2 regions of the Staphylococcus durrellii genome follow, and region 1 is predicted to be linked to the other one. Evidence: predicted binding sites of a transcription regulator. Region 1 holds the regulator's gene; the other holds the start of a gene.
The links. Region 1 encodes Rex, which represses fermentation and respiration genes when NADH is low (regulators of the CRP and FNR family bind a similar motif). Its sites were predicted from a motif close to TTGTGAAATATTTCACAA; they were not measured.
Positions count from the first base shown of each region.

Region 2: a site for Rex is predicted at 1,228-1,245, ahead of ISP02_RS08195 (cytochrome ubiquinol oxidase subunit I). Genes of this name have one in related genera too.

Region 1 is NZ_JADIIO010000001.1:839,868-846,771, reverse strand. Features, by position in the region: gene ISP02_RS03975 (YeeE/YedE family protein) at 1-1,077, opposite strand, end outside; gene ISP02_RS03970 (redox-sensing transcriptional repressor Rex) at 1,298-1,939, opposite strand; gene ISP02_RS03965 (ABC-F family ATP-binding cassette domain-containing protein) at 2,095-4,023, shown strand; gene ISP02_RS03960 (MutS-related protein) at 4,372-5,967, shown strand; gene ISP02_RS03955 (VOC family protein) at 6,159-6,581, opposite strand; gene tsaD (tRNA (adenosine(37)-N6)-threonylcarbamoyltransferase complex transferase subunit TsaD) at 6,692-6,904, opposite strand, start outside.
Region 2 is NZ_JADIIO010000001.1:1,701,650-1,708,553, reverse strand. Features, by position in the region: gene ptsP (phosphoenolpyruvate--protein phosphotransferase) at 1-781, shown strand, start outside; gene ISP02_RS08200 (glutaredoxin family protein) at 830-1,063, opposite strand; gene ISP02_RS08195 (cytochrome ubiquinol oxidase subunit I) at 1,267-2,619, shown strand; gene ISP02_RS08190 (cytochrome d ubiquinol oxidase subunit II) at 2,619-3,644, shown strand; gene ISP02_RS08185 (potassium channel family protein) at 3,723-4,382, shown strand; gene rnjA (ribonuclease J1) at 4,490-6,292, opposite strand; gene ISP02_RS08175 (DNA-dependent RNA polymerase subunit epsilon) at 6,292-6,507, opposite strand.

The sequences.
Region 1 (6,904 bases):
TCCACTTATATTGGCACTTTTTGCTGAGGTCGCTTGTGCCTTTTGAGCTTTTTTCATAGGCCTAATAAAGATAAAATAACTCATAAACCATGCACCTAGAATCATTGAAGCTAGAGCTATCCATCCTTGCCAAGACATTGTCGCAGTTGATACTAAACCATTACCAATTGAACAACCTCCTGCTACAGATGCACCAAATCCCATGAACGTACCTCCAAATACACTATTTCTAATTGTCTTTTTGTCCGGTAATCTCCATTTAAATTCTCTTGCACCTTTTGCTGCTATATATGAACCAAGGAATATACCTAAAACTAAAAATACGCCCCAGTCTAATAATTTAACATCTCCACTGACTAAAAATTGTACTAAATTAGCTGAAGGAGTCGTAATACCAAGTCCATCCATTCTACCTGTAGTTTCACTTACTGGCCAAGCCAACAACGCAATAATACCTACTAAAATGGCTGCTACGAAAGGATGATATTTCTTCTCAAATAAATAATAGCGTACACCTGTAAATTTACGTTTTAATGTTGGCACAGCAACTTTTGGCTTACGTAAAGTTTTCACTACGAAAAACAGTGTAATAATAACTAATAATAAAACCCAAACCCACATTGGAATACCGGTTGTTTGTGACATGCTAGCATTAACATTTGTTGGTTTGTTAATTTTATTCAATATAGGTAGTAATAAACCAAATTTAGTAACTGCTGAAGTGAACGCATATAAAGCTAAAGCTATCCAACTACCTATTAAACCTTCTCCGGCACGATACCATGTACCAGTAGCACATCCACCAGATAAAATCATTCCAACTCCAAAAATAAATGATCCAATAACCGTCCCTATTATAGGGTATGATTCTGTTGGTACTTTAACGATGCCTGTAGAAGTCAAAATAAGTAGTCCAATACTTTGTATGGATATGGCTATTAATAAGGCATAAAACATTTTATTACTCTTTTGAATATACATATCTCGGAAACCACCTGCTAAACAAAACCGTGTGCGTTGCATAACGAAGCCTAATAAAGCCCCTACGATGAGACCACTAAATACTAACCACACCAAATAAATCCCTCTTTTCCGATTAAATTAATAAGAATAATAATATTAGATTTGATCGTACTTTTCAAGACTATTTGTTTAATTGTAATAGTATTGTAATCAATTTTTTAGAATGGGTAAATTAGGTTGAAAAAATTATTGATAAATCATTACCAAATAAAAAAGCTACCTTTTTTAATGTCTAAAAGACAAAATCTCATAAGATAGCTTCAATATATTTAATTTATTTATCTCCATAATTACGCATAAAAAATAGTAATGATTGTAATTCAATACCTAAGTCTATATGATGTATTTGAACATCTGAAGGGGTATTAACTCTAGTTGGTGTAAAATTCAAAATACCTTTTACGCCAGATTGCACGAGTTGATCTGTTACTTGTTGCGCCGCATTTTCAGTAGTTGTAAGAATAACGACATCGATTTCTTCTTTTTTTAAAATGTTTTCTATATCGTTATAATGTTTTACCGTAACATTTCCAACTTTAGCACCTATAATATCCTCTCGAATATCAAAAGCCTCAGTAATTGTCATTTCATCGTGAATAGAAAAATTAAAATTCAACAATGCCTTACCTAAATTACCAACGCCCACAATGGCAATCTTAATTTCATTATTTTCATTTATTTCGTGTTTAAAAAAGTTCAACAGACTTTCTATATTATATCCGTATCCTTTTTTACCTAGTTCTCCAAAATATGAAAAATCTCGACGAATAGTTGCAGAATCTATATTTAGTCCTTCGCTAATCGTTTTAGAATTCACTCTGTCTATGCCTTTTGATTTTAAAGTATTCACAAATCTATAATATAAAGGTAAACGCTTTAATGTAGCACGAGGAATTTTATCACTTTGATGCGCCAAAATTAAGTCCCCCTATTATTACGAAAATATACAAAGCTATGAATGGAAGCAATTACTATAATATTATACATTAATAAAATATAAAAATAAACAATCGTAGTTTTATCTAACACTTATATAAGGTAAAATAGACATATTAGTGAGGTGCACAAAACATGATATTATTACAACTAAACGATATATCGAAATCTTTCGATGGTGAAGATATTTTTAATGATGTTAATGTAGAAATTAAGACTGGCGAGCGAATCGGTATTGTAGGTAGAAATGGCGCCGGAAAATCTACATTAATGAAAATCATTGCAGGTGTAGAGGGGTATGACGGCGGGCATATCTCAAAAATTAAAAATTTAAAGTTAGGTTACTTAACACAGCAAATGACCTTGAATACAACTTCTACTGTAATTCAAGAAATGTCCAAACCTTTTGAGCATATTAAAAAATTAGGCCAACAAATGAACCAAGAAACTGATTGGTTAGCGCAACATGCAGATGACTTTGATAGTGACAAATATAAAGTGCATCTTGAAAAATACGAAAGCCTATCAAATCAATTTGAACAATTAGAGGGCTATCAATACGAAAGTAAAATTAAAACTGTATTACATGGCTTGAACTTTGATGAAGCAGATTTTGACCGTCCAATAAATGATTTTAGTGGTGGCCAAAAGACGCGTTTATCATTAGCTCAAATGTTATTAAGTGAACCTGATTTACTGCTATTAGATGAGCCTACTAACCATCTCGATATGGAAACAACAGAATGGTTAGAGGGTTATTTAAACTACTTTAAAGGTGCTATTGTTATTATCAGTCACGACAGATACTTTCTAGATAAAATTGTTAATCAAATTTATGATGTGGCTTTAGGTGATGTCCAACATTACCAAGGAAACTATGCACAATTTATCGAACAACGTGACAAATATTATGCAAAACGAATGCAAGAATACGAAAAACAAAAAGCAGAGATTAAAAAACTTGAAACATTTGTCGATAAAAATATTGCTAGAGCCTCTACTTCGGGTATGGCCAAAAGTAGACGAAAGACTTTAGAAAAGATGCAAACTATAGATAAACCACTAATTGATGCTCGAAGCGCGAATATCACTTTTGACTTTGAGCGTAATACTGGTAATGATGTTTTTCATATTAAACAATTGGAAATTGGTTATGAAGAACCTATTACTGAACCTATTTCATTAGAAGTAACTAAGGGAGATCATATCGCAATTATTGGTCCAAATGGTATAGGTAAATCAACTCTTATTAAAACAATCGCCGAAAAGCAACACGCATTAGCCGGAGAAATAACAACTGGGGCCAATTTGAAGATTGGTTACTATGATCAAAAGCAAGCCGAATTTAAATCTACTAAAATGATTCTCGATTATGTATGGGATCAATATCCTACTATGAACGAGAAAGACATTAGGGCCGTTCTGGGCCGCTTCTTATTTGTACAAGAAGACGTTAAGAAAATGATTAACGATTTATCAGGTGGCGAAAAAGCAAGGCTTCAACTTGCGTTATTAATGTTAGAGCGCAATAACGTTTTAATCCTAGATGAACCTACTAACCACCTAGATATTGATTCGAAAGAAATGTTAGAACAAGCCTTACAAGATTTTGATGGTACAATTATTTTCGTCTCACATGATCGTTACTTTATTACTCAATTAGCTAATAAAATATTTGATCTAGATAGTGCAGGTGGCACTTTATATATCGGAGACTATCAGTATTACTTAGATAAAATCGCTGAAAAACATGCACTAGCTGCCCAACAAACAAACCTTGAACATACAAGTAACCAAGCGTTTGAAGCAAACAGTAATACTAATTCTTACCTCTCCCAAAAAGAACAGAAAAAAGAACAACGACAACGAGAGCGTAAAATAGCACAATATGAGAGCGATATTGAAACTTACGAAAATAAAATCGCTGAAATTGAGGAACAGTTACTAACACCAGAAATATACAACAACCCATCAAAATCAAATGAACTTGCGCTCGAAAAAGAAGAGACCGAACACAAATTAGAACATGCTATGAATAAATGGGAAAATTTACAGGAATCTTAACATATAAGTCACTTTATAAAAAATAGAGAAAATGAGTCACCTCATTTTCTCTATTTTTTTATCAACTTTTTTATTCACATCTTAACTACGTTAATAAAGGCTATCCACAAAGTTATCCTAGTTATCCACAATTAATATGTCACTATATATTTGCTACATTTTTCATTATTCCCCCTAATCCACAGCTTTTCCCATCACTTATCCACAGTTTATGCACTAATTGTTAATAAGTACGCACGTTCCCTATTGACATTCATATTATTATAAATTTCCTATAACCTTGCGTCAAAATATAATCAATGACACAATTAACCTATAGACTAGACATAAAAAAGGAGCAGTTACACCATGCCAACTATTCTTTGGCTTATACTCGCGTTAATAGTAGCTAGTATTTTATTAGTTATAATTACTGAAATTGTTAATAGCATTAAACTTAAAAATGAATTACCCACATTATGGGACAACATCAAACCGTTAGAAAAGTTTATCAGACCCAATAGCCGACATGATTATCAATATGAACTTTACAAAGACAATTATGATACAAACTTATTGATTGATGATAAAACTTGGAACGATTTAGATATGCCACAATTGTTTAGTATTATGAATTTTAACTTTACAGCAATTGGTGAAATGCGATTAGTATCTGCACTAAGACACATGAAAAAAATTAATAACGAAAAATTATTTCAAGTGTTTAATGAAAATGATGGTGTACGAAATTTTGTTGCTTATCATTTAGCTAAAATTGGTAAAACAATTTATCCAATTTTTCCAGATCAGCTTCAGCCAATAAAACGTAACTATTTTTACATGTTTTCTACATACTTGCCTTTAATAGCTATAATTATTACTTTATTAAATACTGGTTTAGGTATTATGTTACTAATATTAGTTTGTATATATAATATGGCCTTGAGTGGCATGTTAAAAAGAACTTATATAGAAGATTTAAATTCAATGTTTTATAATTCTTCCGTGGTCAATAAAGCTTATAAATTAAGTAAATCCGACGATTTACCAGACATCTCTGTAGATTTTAAACATTTTATTGTAGCGCGTCGTTTTAGTTGGCTACTGGGCAAGGCTTCTACTGACAATGACGCCTTTACGGTTATAGCATTTATTAAAATGCTTTTAATGCTCGATTATTTTCTGTTCCATTTAATTCAAGCGAGCTTTAAACGTTATGAAGACGAAGTACTAGCCTGTTATGACTATATTGCTATGTTAGATAATCATTATTCTGTTGCTTTATGGCGTAAGAGCTTAGACTCTTATTCAGTACCAAAAACAACTGAGGATAAGGTCGAATTTGACGATCTTGTTCATCCTCTTCTAAACAAAGCAGTACCAAATAGTTTAACTTTAGACTTTAATATGTTGCTTACAGGTTCTAATGCTTCCGGTAAATCAACATTTATGAAAGCTTTAGCCGTGAATTTATTATTAGCTCAAAGTGTTAATACTACTACGGCGAAGAAATTTGTCTATAAACCCGGTTTAATTTATACAGCAATGGTTAATCAAGATAGTATCACTTCTGGCGATAGCTATTTTATGAGTGAATTAAAATCAATTAATCGTCTCTTTAAAATTCCACAAAATCAAAATGTATATTGCTTTATAGATGAAATATTTAAAGGCACTAACACGACAGAACGAATCGCTGCCTCTGAATCAGTATTATCTCACCTCAATGACTCAGAGCAATTTACAATCATTGCAGCTACACATGATATAGAATTAGCAGATTTATTACAGCACAAATATCACAACTATCACTTTAATGAATCTATAAGGAATAATGAAATCCATTTTGACTTTACCATCAAGACCGGAAAAGCTGATACACGTAATGCGATAGAATTATTACGTATCACTGATTTCCCAGACTTTATTTACGAACGTGCAAAGCATAATGTTGGCAAAATATAAAATGAGTCCGTAACAAAAATATCATCGCCTGATAAATAAACGTCAATCGCTAATGAAATCATTTAGCAATTGACGTTTTTGTTGTTTTTATGAAATTTATAGCTCGTTACGGTACGCATTAGTTACCATTTTAAGGACTTATTTAGTATGAGAATTACGTTACGAAGTCTTTTACTTTACTTCTATTTTACCTATTCTGCGCTAATCATCCAAGTAACACCAAAAGGATCATTAAACAATCCGTATAAAGGGGACCATTCTGTTTCGCCTAATGGTATCGTTGCTACACAACCACCCTCAACTGCTTTATTGAAAAAAGCGATAGCTTTTTCTCTTTCTTCTATATTATTATAATCAAAATTAAATGCTACGATTGCACCACTGTTATTAATTTTCTTATTTTTCAACGTATCACTACAATAGAATGTTTCACCTAAAATCTCAAATGCAGCGTTCATAGTAAAATCGGCATAGACTTGATATTCCTCTGGTAAATCCCTAAACATTTCATGATCTCCACCAACGCGATTAATGTTTGTCGCACCTAAATGTTGTTCATAAAAATTTAAAGCAGCTAAGCTATTTTGAAAGTTAAAATATTGGATTGCTTTCATTGAATTTCGTCTCCTTCCAATAATAAATTAAATTTAATAATCACTAGTTATATAAATACCCATTTTAAAAAAATTTTACTTATAACTATGATTCTTTATTTAAATACTTATTAGACTTCGTCGACAAAATGTTCTAAGTCCAACCCACTATTACCATTTAATGTCATGTCTGCTCTAACGTTATTTAGATATAAATAATGCGCCGCCGCCCCTATCATCGCACCATTATCTGTGCATAATTTTGCTGATGGAATAGCTAAATGAATATTATGTGACCTACAAACTTTACTCAATTCTTTACGTAAACCGCTATTGCTAGCTAC
Region 2 (6,904 bases), 860 kb from region 1:
CGAACAATTTGAAGCTTATAAAGAAGTAATAGAGTCTATGGAAGGCAAAAGAGTAGTTGTGCGTACTTTAGATGTTGGCGGCGATAAAGAATTGCCGTATTTAAATTTACCTGACGAAATGAATCCTTTCTTAGGTTATAGAGCTATTCGCTTATGTTTGGATCAACCAGACATTTTTAGACCACAATTGCGTGCATTATTACGTGCTTCAGCATATGGTAAATTGAATATTATGTTCCCTATGGTAGCAACTATTCAAGAGTTTCGTGATGCTAAAGCATTATTAGAAGAAGAAAGAGCTAACTTAAAACAAGAAGGTGTTGAAGTTTCAGATGATATTGAATTAGGTATCATGGTTGAAATCCCTTCAACAGCCGCTTTAGCAGATGTCTTTGCTAAAGAAGTAGATTTCTTTAGTATTGGTACTAATGATTTAATCCAATATACAATGGCAGCAGATCGCATGTCAGAACGTGTTTCATACTTATATCAACCATACAACCCTGCGATTCTACGTTTAGTTAAACAAGTAATCGAGGCTTCTCATAAAGAAGGTAAATGGACTGGTATGTGCGGTGAAATGGCTGGAGATGAAATTGCTATTCCATTATTATTAGGTTTAGGTTTAGATGAATTTTCTATGAGTGCTACTTCAATTCTTAAGGCACGTCGTCAAATTAAAGAATTAAGTCAATCTGAAATGCAGGAATTGGCTAATCGTGCAATTAATGCTGCCACTTCAGAAGAAGTACAAACATTAGTAAAACAGTATGCCAAGTAGCAAATAAAAAGAAGTTTATTAAGTATGATTACTTAATAAACTTCTTTTTTATTTAATACTTAATTCATTATTAATTTTGTCCATATCAATTTGATACATCGGTTCATCATTTAAAAGAATAAATGGCGTAGCAAAAGCATCGTATTCTATCATTTCGTTACGATAAGTAGCGTTTGTAGAAATATTCTTTTCAGTGTATTCAACATCCTTATCAGCTAAATAATTTTTTATGAACGTGCAGGGTGGACAATCATTTTGTGAATAAATTATTATATTAGACAATTAAAACAAAATCCTTTCAAAGTGAAATACTATTTCATAATATAAGAGAAACAGCATAATAAATCAAGTTTGTGAATTGTCTGTGACACTTCATTAATTTGTCAATTTTCTTTTGAACCATAACAATTCCATCTAAGAAATCAGCGAGTTATAATAAAAATATATTGTGATTTTTGTCACAAAATCAGGAAAAAGGTGATTTTATGGATTCAGTAGAAATAGCGCGTTTCCTCACAGGAATGACACTAGCAGTTCATATAATTTTTGCGACTATTGGTGTAGGTATGCCTTTCATGTTTGCTATTGCAGAATTTTTAGGCATTAAAAAGAATGATCCAACTTATACCGCATTGGCGAAACGATGGTCTAAAGGCTACACGATTACCGTTGCAGTTGGCGTAGTGACAGGGACAATTATCGGTTTGCAACTGTCACTGCTTTGGCCGACATTTATGCAAATGGGAGGCCATGTCATAGCATTACCATTATTTATGGAAACATTTGCTTTCTTCTTTGAAGCTATATTTTTAAGTATTTATTTATATACTTGGAATAGATTTAAAGGTAAGTGGACACATGTAATTTTGAGTATTCCAGTGATTATAGGTGGTTCATTCTCAGCATTGTTTATTACTTCGGTAAACTCATTTATGAATACGCCAGCAGGTTTCCAAGTGAAGGATGGCAGAATGGTTAATGTTGAACCATGGGCTGCAATGTTTAATGCATCATTTTTTGTACGATCATTTCACGTAGTTGCCACTGCATTAATGACTATGGCATTTATTTTAGCTGCAATAGCAGCCTTTAAATTACTGAAAAATAAAGTGACTAAAGACGCAGAATATCATAAAAAGGCGTTAAAAGTTACTATGATTTTAGGTTTAGTCTTTACTTTAGGTTCAATGTTGGCTGGGGATTTATCAGCAAAATTTTTACATCAGGAACAACCTGAAAAATTAGCTGCATATGAATGGCATTTTGATACTAGTTCTAAAGCAGACTTAGTATTCTTTGGTACACTCGATGAACACACTCAAAAAGTCACAGGTGCAATCAAAATACCTGGAATATTAAGTTTTCTAGCAGATGATAACGTTAATACTAAAGTGAAAGGTCTTAACGATTTTCCAAAAGATGATTTACCACCGCTCATTGTGCATTATTTCTTTGATTTGATGGTATCGCTTGGCGTATTTTGCTTCATCGTTTCTGCAGCTTATGTAGCAACGCTTATGTTTAAAAAGCTAAGACGATTTATGCATGCGAAACCGATGCTCTATGCTATATTGCTAACAGGACCAGGAGCTATGTTAGCTATAGAATTTGGTTGGTTCTTAACGGAAATGGGACGTCAACCGTGGATTGTCAGAGGATATTTAAAAGTTAAAGAAGCTGCAACACAAGCTGGGGGATTAACATTCGTTACTATACTGTTTGCTTTGCTTTACATTGTACTCATTGTAACGGCAACGTATGTGTTAATCAGAATGTTTAAAAATAAACCAGCCCATAAAGAAATTGCTGCAGTTTATAATGAGAGAGGTGAGCAGTAATGATATTTTCTTATATTGGAATAATCGTATTATGGTTATTTTTATTCTGCTATATTATTATTGCATCAATTGACTTTGGCGCAGGATTCTTTGCACTACATGCTAAAATTACTAATCAAGATAAAAAATTAAATCATTTGATATCAAGATATTTGAATCCAGTATGGGAAGTTACAAATGTATTCTTTGTATTCTTCTTCGTAGGTATGGTTGGATTCTTTCCAGACTCGGCATTATATTTTGGTACGGTATTGTTAGTACCAGCATCAATCGCTTTAGTACTACTATCAATTAGAGGTGCATTCTATGCATTCGAAAATTATGGTCAAGATTCTAAATTACCATGGTTAATATTATATGGTTTAACTGGCTTATTTATTCCGGCATCATTAGCCACTGCTTTGACAATTTCAGAAGGTGGTTATATTGATAAACATGGTTCAAGTTTTGACTTAAACTGGACTGAATTACTACTCAGCCCATTTTCGTGGGCAGTAGTATTTTTAGCAGTCATATCGGTACTGTATATATCTTCAGGATTTTTAACATTTTATGCTGATAAAGCGAAAGATACTAGGGCATATAAATTATTAAGATATTGGTTCATATTCTGGGGCCCACCAATGATTGCAATTTCTTTATTTGTATTCTTATCATTAAGGATTCAAAATGAAAGTCATTTTATGTCTGCAGTGATAAACTATTGGTGGTTATTCTTACTAAGTCTTATTTGCTTTATAGTTGCGATGCTATTAACTTGGTTGAAAAAAGCACATGGTTGGGCGTTTGTTATGGTTATATTCCAAATGGGCTTTGCATTTTTCGGTTATGGTGCAAGTAAACTACCATATATTTTATATCCGGAAGTACAACTTAAACACGCAGTAGTAAATGATAATATGGCGATAGCATTAACAATTTCATTTATTTGTGGTTTACTTTTATTGATTCCATCGTTAATATTATTATTGAAATTATTTGTTTTCGATAAAGAATATGTAGAAGGCAAAAAGTCTCAATATTAACAATAGGGTGAGAAGGGATAGAAAATTGTGTAACAATTTACCCCTTTTCACGCCTTTACTTTTTAATGGAGGACGCATATGGATAAAGAGTATGTGGTTATAGGATTAGGTCGGTTTGGCGGAAGTATTGTTAGAGAGTTAAATGCTTTAGATATGGATGTTATGGCCATTGATAGCAATGAAGCACGTGTGAATGAATATAGTGAAATTGCTACACATGCCGTTGTAGCAGATACAACAGACGAGGCAGTAATGAAAAGTTTAGGTATTAGAAACTTTGATCATGTTATAGTAGCAATCGGTGAAAATATTCAATCTAGTACATTGACGACGCTTATCTTAAAAGAACTAGGTGTTAAAAAAGTAACTGCGAAAGCACAAAATGATTATCATGCGAAGATTTTAAATAAAATTGGTGCCGATACGGTCGTACATCCTGAGCGTGATATGGGGCGTCGAATTGCCCATAACGTAGCGAGTGCTAGCGTTTTAGATTACTTAGAATTAGCTGATGAACACTCAATTGTTGAAATTAAAGCGAGTGAAAAAATGGCGGGTAAAACGATTATTGAGTTAGATATAAGAGCGCAATTTGGCATTAGTATTATAGCTGTTAAGCGTGGGAGAAATATATTAGTTTCACCCGATCCTAATGAGAATATAGAAATAGGTGATATTTTGATTATGATTGGTCACGATAATGACTTAAATCGTTTTGAAATGAAAGTCGTTAGATAATTGACTTAGCTCTTCATGTAGTATTAGATTTTATAAAAAAGCATTCCAATCTACAATAGATTGGAATGCTTTTTTTATTTTATACTGAAACGAATACAGATCAAATCTTATTTTGGTTCAGTGTCGTTGTTTTGTTTTGATACTTTCACTTTGTTATCTTTTGATGGTTTCTTTGTATTAGATGGCTTACGTTCTTTTTGTGGTTTACTCGTAGAAGCTCTACCATCATTATCGTCTTCATTTACCTTCATAATTACTGGTAAAATCATTGGCTTTCTTGCTGTTTTTTCATATAAGTATGGTTGTAATGTTTCAATGATTGAAGATTTAATTTGATGCCATTGTATAGAACTATTTTGATTTAGTTTTGAAATAACGTCGGTTTTAATTCTACGTTGAGCATCATAAATTAATTGGCCTGATTCACGCATATAAACGAATCCGCGTGAAATAATATCTGGTCCAGATAGTAGCTTGTTTGTTTTGAAGTCAATACTAACTACTACGATAACTAAACCTTCCTCAGAAAGTAATTTACGGTCTCGAATGACTACGTTACCAATGTCACCAATACCGCTACCATCAACCAGTACATTACCTGAAGGAATTCGACCAACTTTACGAGCTGAATCATGTGTTAATGCTAAAACATCACCAATATCGAAAATGAATACATTCTCTGGATCAATGCCACACTCAATACCAGATTGACCGTGTGCTTTTAACATACGATATTCACCGTGAATCGGTAAGAAGTATTTTGGTCTAATTAAACGTAACATTAATTGTTGGTCACCTTGAGAACCATGACCTGAAGTATGAATGTTTGATACTTTATTGTGGATAACTTCTGCACCAGCTCGATATAATGAGTTAATAGTTCGATTAATACTTTTCGTATTTCCTGGAATAGGCGATGAACTAAAGACTACAGTATCTTCAGGGATGATTTTAATTTGTTTATGTGTACCGTTTGCTATACGAGATAATGCAGCCATTGGTTCACCTTGAGAACCTGTACATAAAATTAACAATTCATGCTTAGGAATGCTATTAATTTTATTTGCTTCCACGAAAGTTTCTGGTGGAGCTTTGATATAACCCAGTTCCATACCAATTTTAATATTATTTTCCATAGAACGACCGAAAGTTACAATTTTACGATTGTACTTTATTGCTGCCTCAACTGCTTGCTGTACACGATAAATGTTAGAAGCAAAAGTTGCAAAAATAATACGACCTGTACAATTTCTGAAAATCTTCTCAACATTTTGACCCACTTCTCGTTCGCTTAAAGTGAAATCAGGTACTAATGCGTTTGTAGAGTCTGAAAGTAGACATAACACACCTTCATCGCCTAATTTAGCCATTTTACCTATACTAGCTGGTTCGCCAACAGGTGTGAAATCAAACTTGAAGTCACCGGTATGAACAATATTACCTTCTGGAGTATTAACAATGACGCCATAGGCTTCAGGGATACTGTGTGTTGTTAAATAAAACGAAACTTCGAAGTGTTTTGATTTAATTACACTTTGTTCATTTATTTCAATTAGCTCTGTCGTTCTTAATAAATGATGTTCTTCTAATTTATTTCTAATTAAACCTAAGGCTAACGGACCACCGTAAATAGGTACATTAATTTGTTTTAACAGGTAGGGCACACCACCTATATGGTCCTCATGTCCATGTGTAATAAATAAACCAACGATTTTATCTTGGTTTTGTTCTAAGTAGGTATAATCAGGAATAACATAGTCAATACCTAGTAAGTTATCGTCAGGGAATTTAATACCTGCATCAATAATTACTATCTCATCCTGATACTCGACGGCATAAGTATTTTTACCTACTTCACCTAGGCCACCAAGTGCGTATACTGCTACTTCGTTTTTATTGATTTGCTTCATTATTCAGCTTGCTCCACATTAAAGTGTTCTGACTGTTTTTCGTATTCTAAATGTGTGCCCTCTAATTTAGTAATAAATTCAATATTATAGTTACGGTCTTTTAAATAACGTCTTACTTGTTCTTCAGTTTGTGCTTCTACATACATCGTTTGTGTGTGTTCACGAACTACTACTTCTTCTTTATTGTGTTGATAAAATACTTTAAATACTGTCATTATCTATATTTCCTCCTAATGCTATCTCTTTATATTTAATATTATTTGAATAAAACCCCTAGTCGAATACACATATTAAAATGAAATAAATCATTCTAATAAAAATAGGCAAAGTTTCTGAATATAAAAGAACATACAAGCTTTCTGCCCAGTATGTTTCTAGGGAAGTTAATTTCGTTCAGTATAAGAATAGACTTACAAACTTTTAGTCTGATTCTAGTTATTTCTTATTTTACATGATGTTAATGAATAAATAAAGCAGTTTATCATGACGTAGCAACTATTATTATGATTTAAATAATTGAACTTTGATTACTTTAGACATACAATAATCTGAAATTTCAGTTGATTTTTAAAATTTGTCTTGAGTATAAGAAGAAATTTATTTAATATAAAA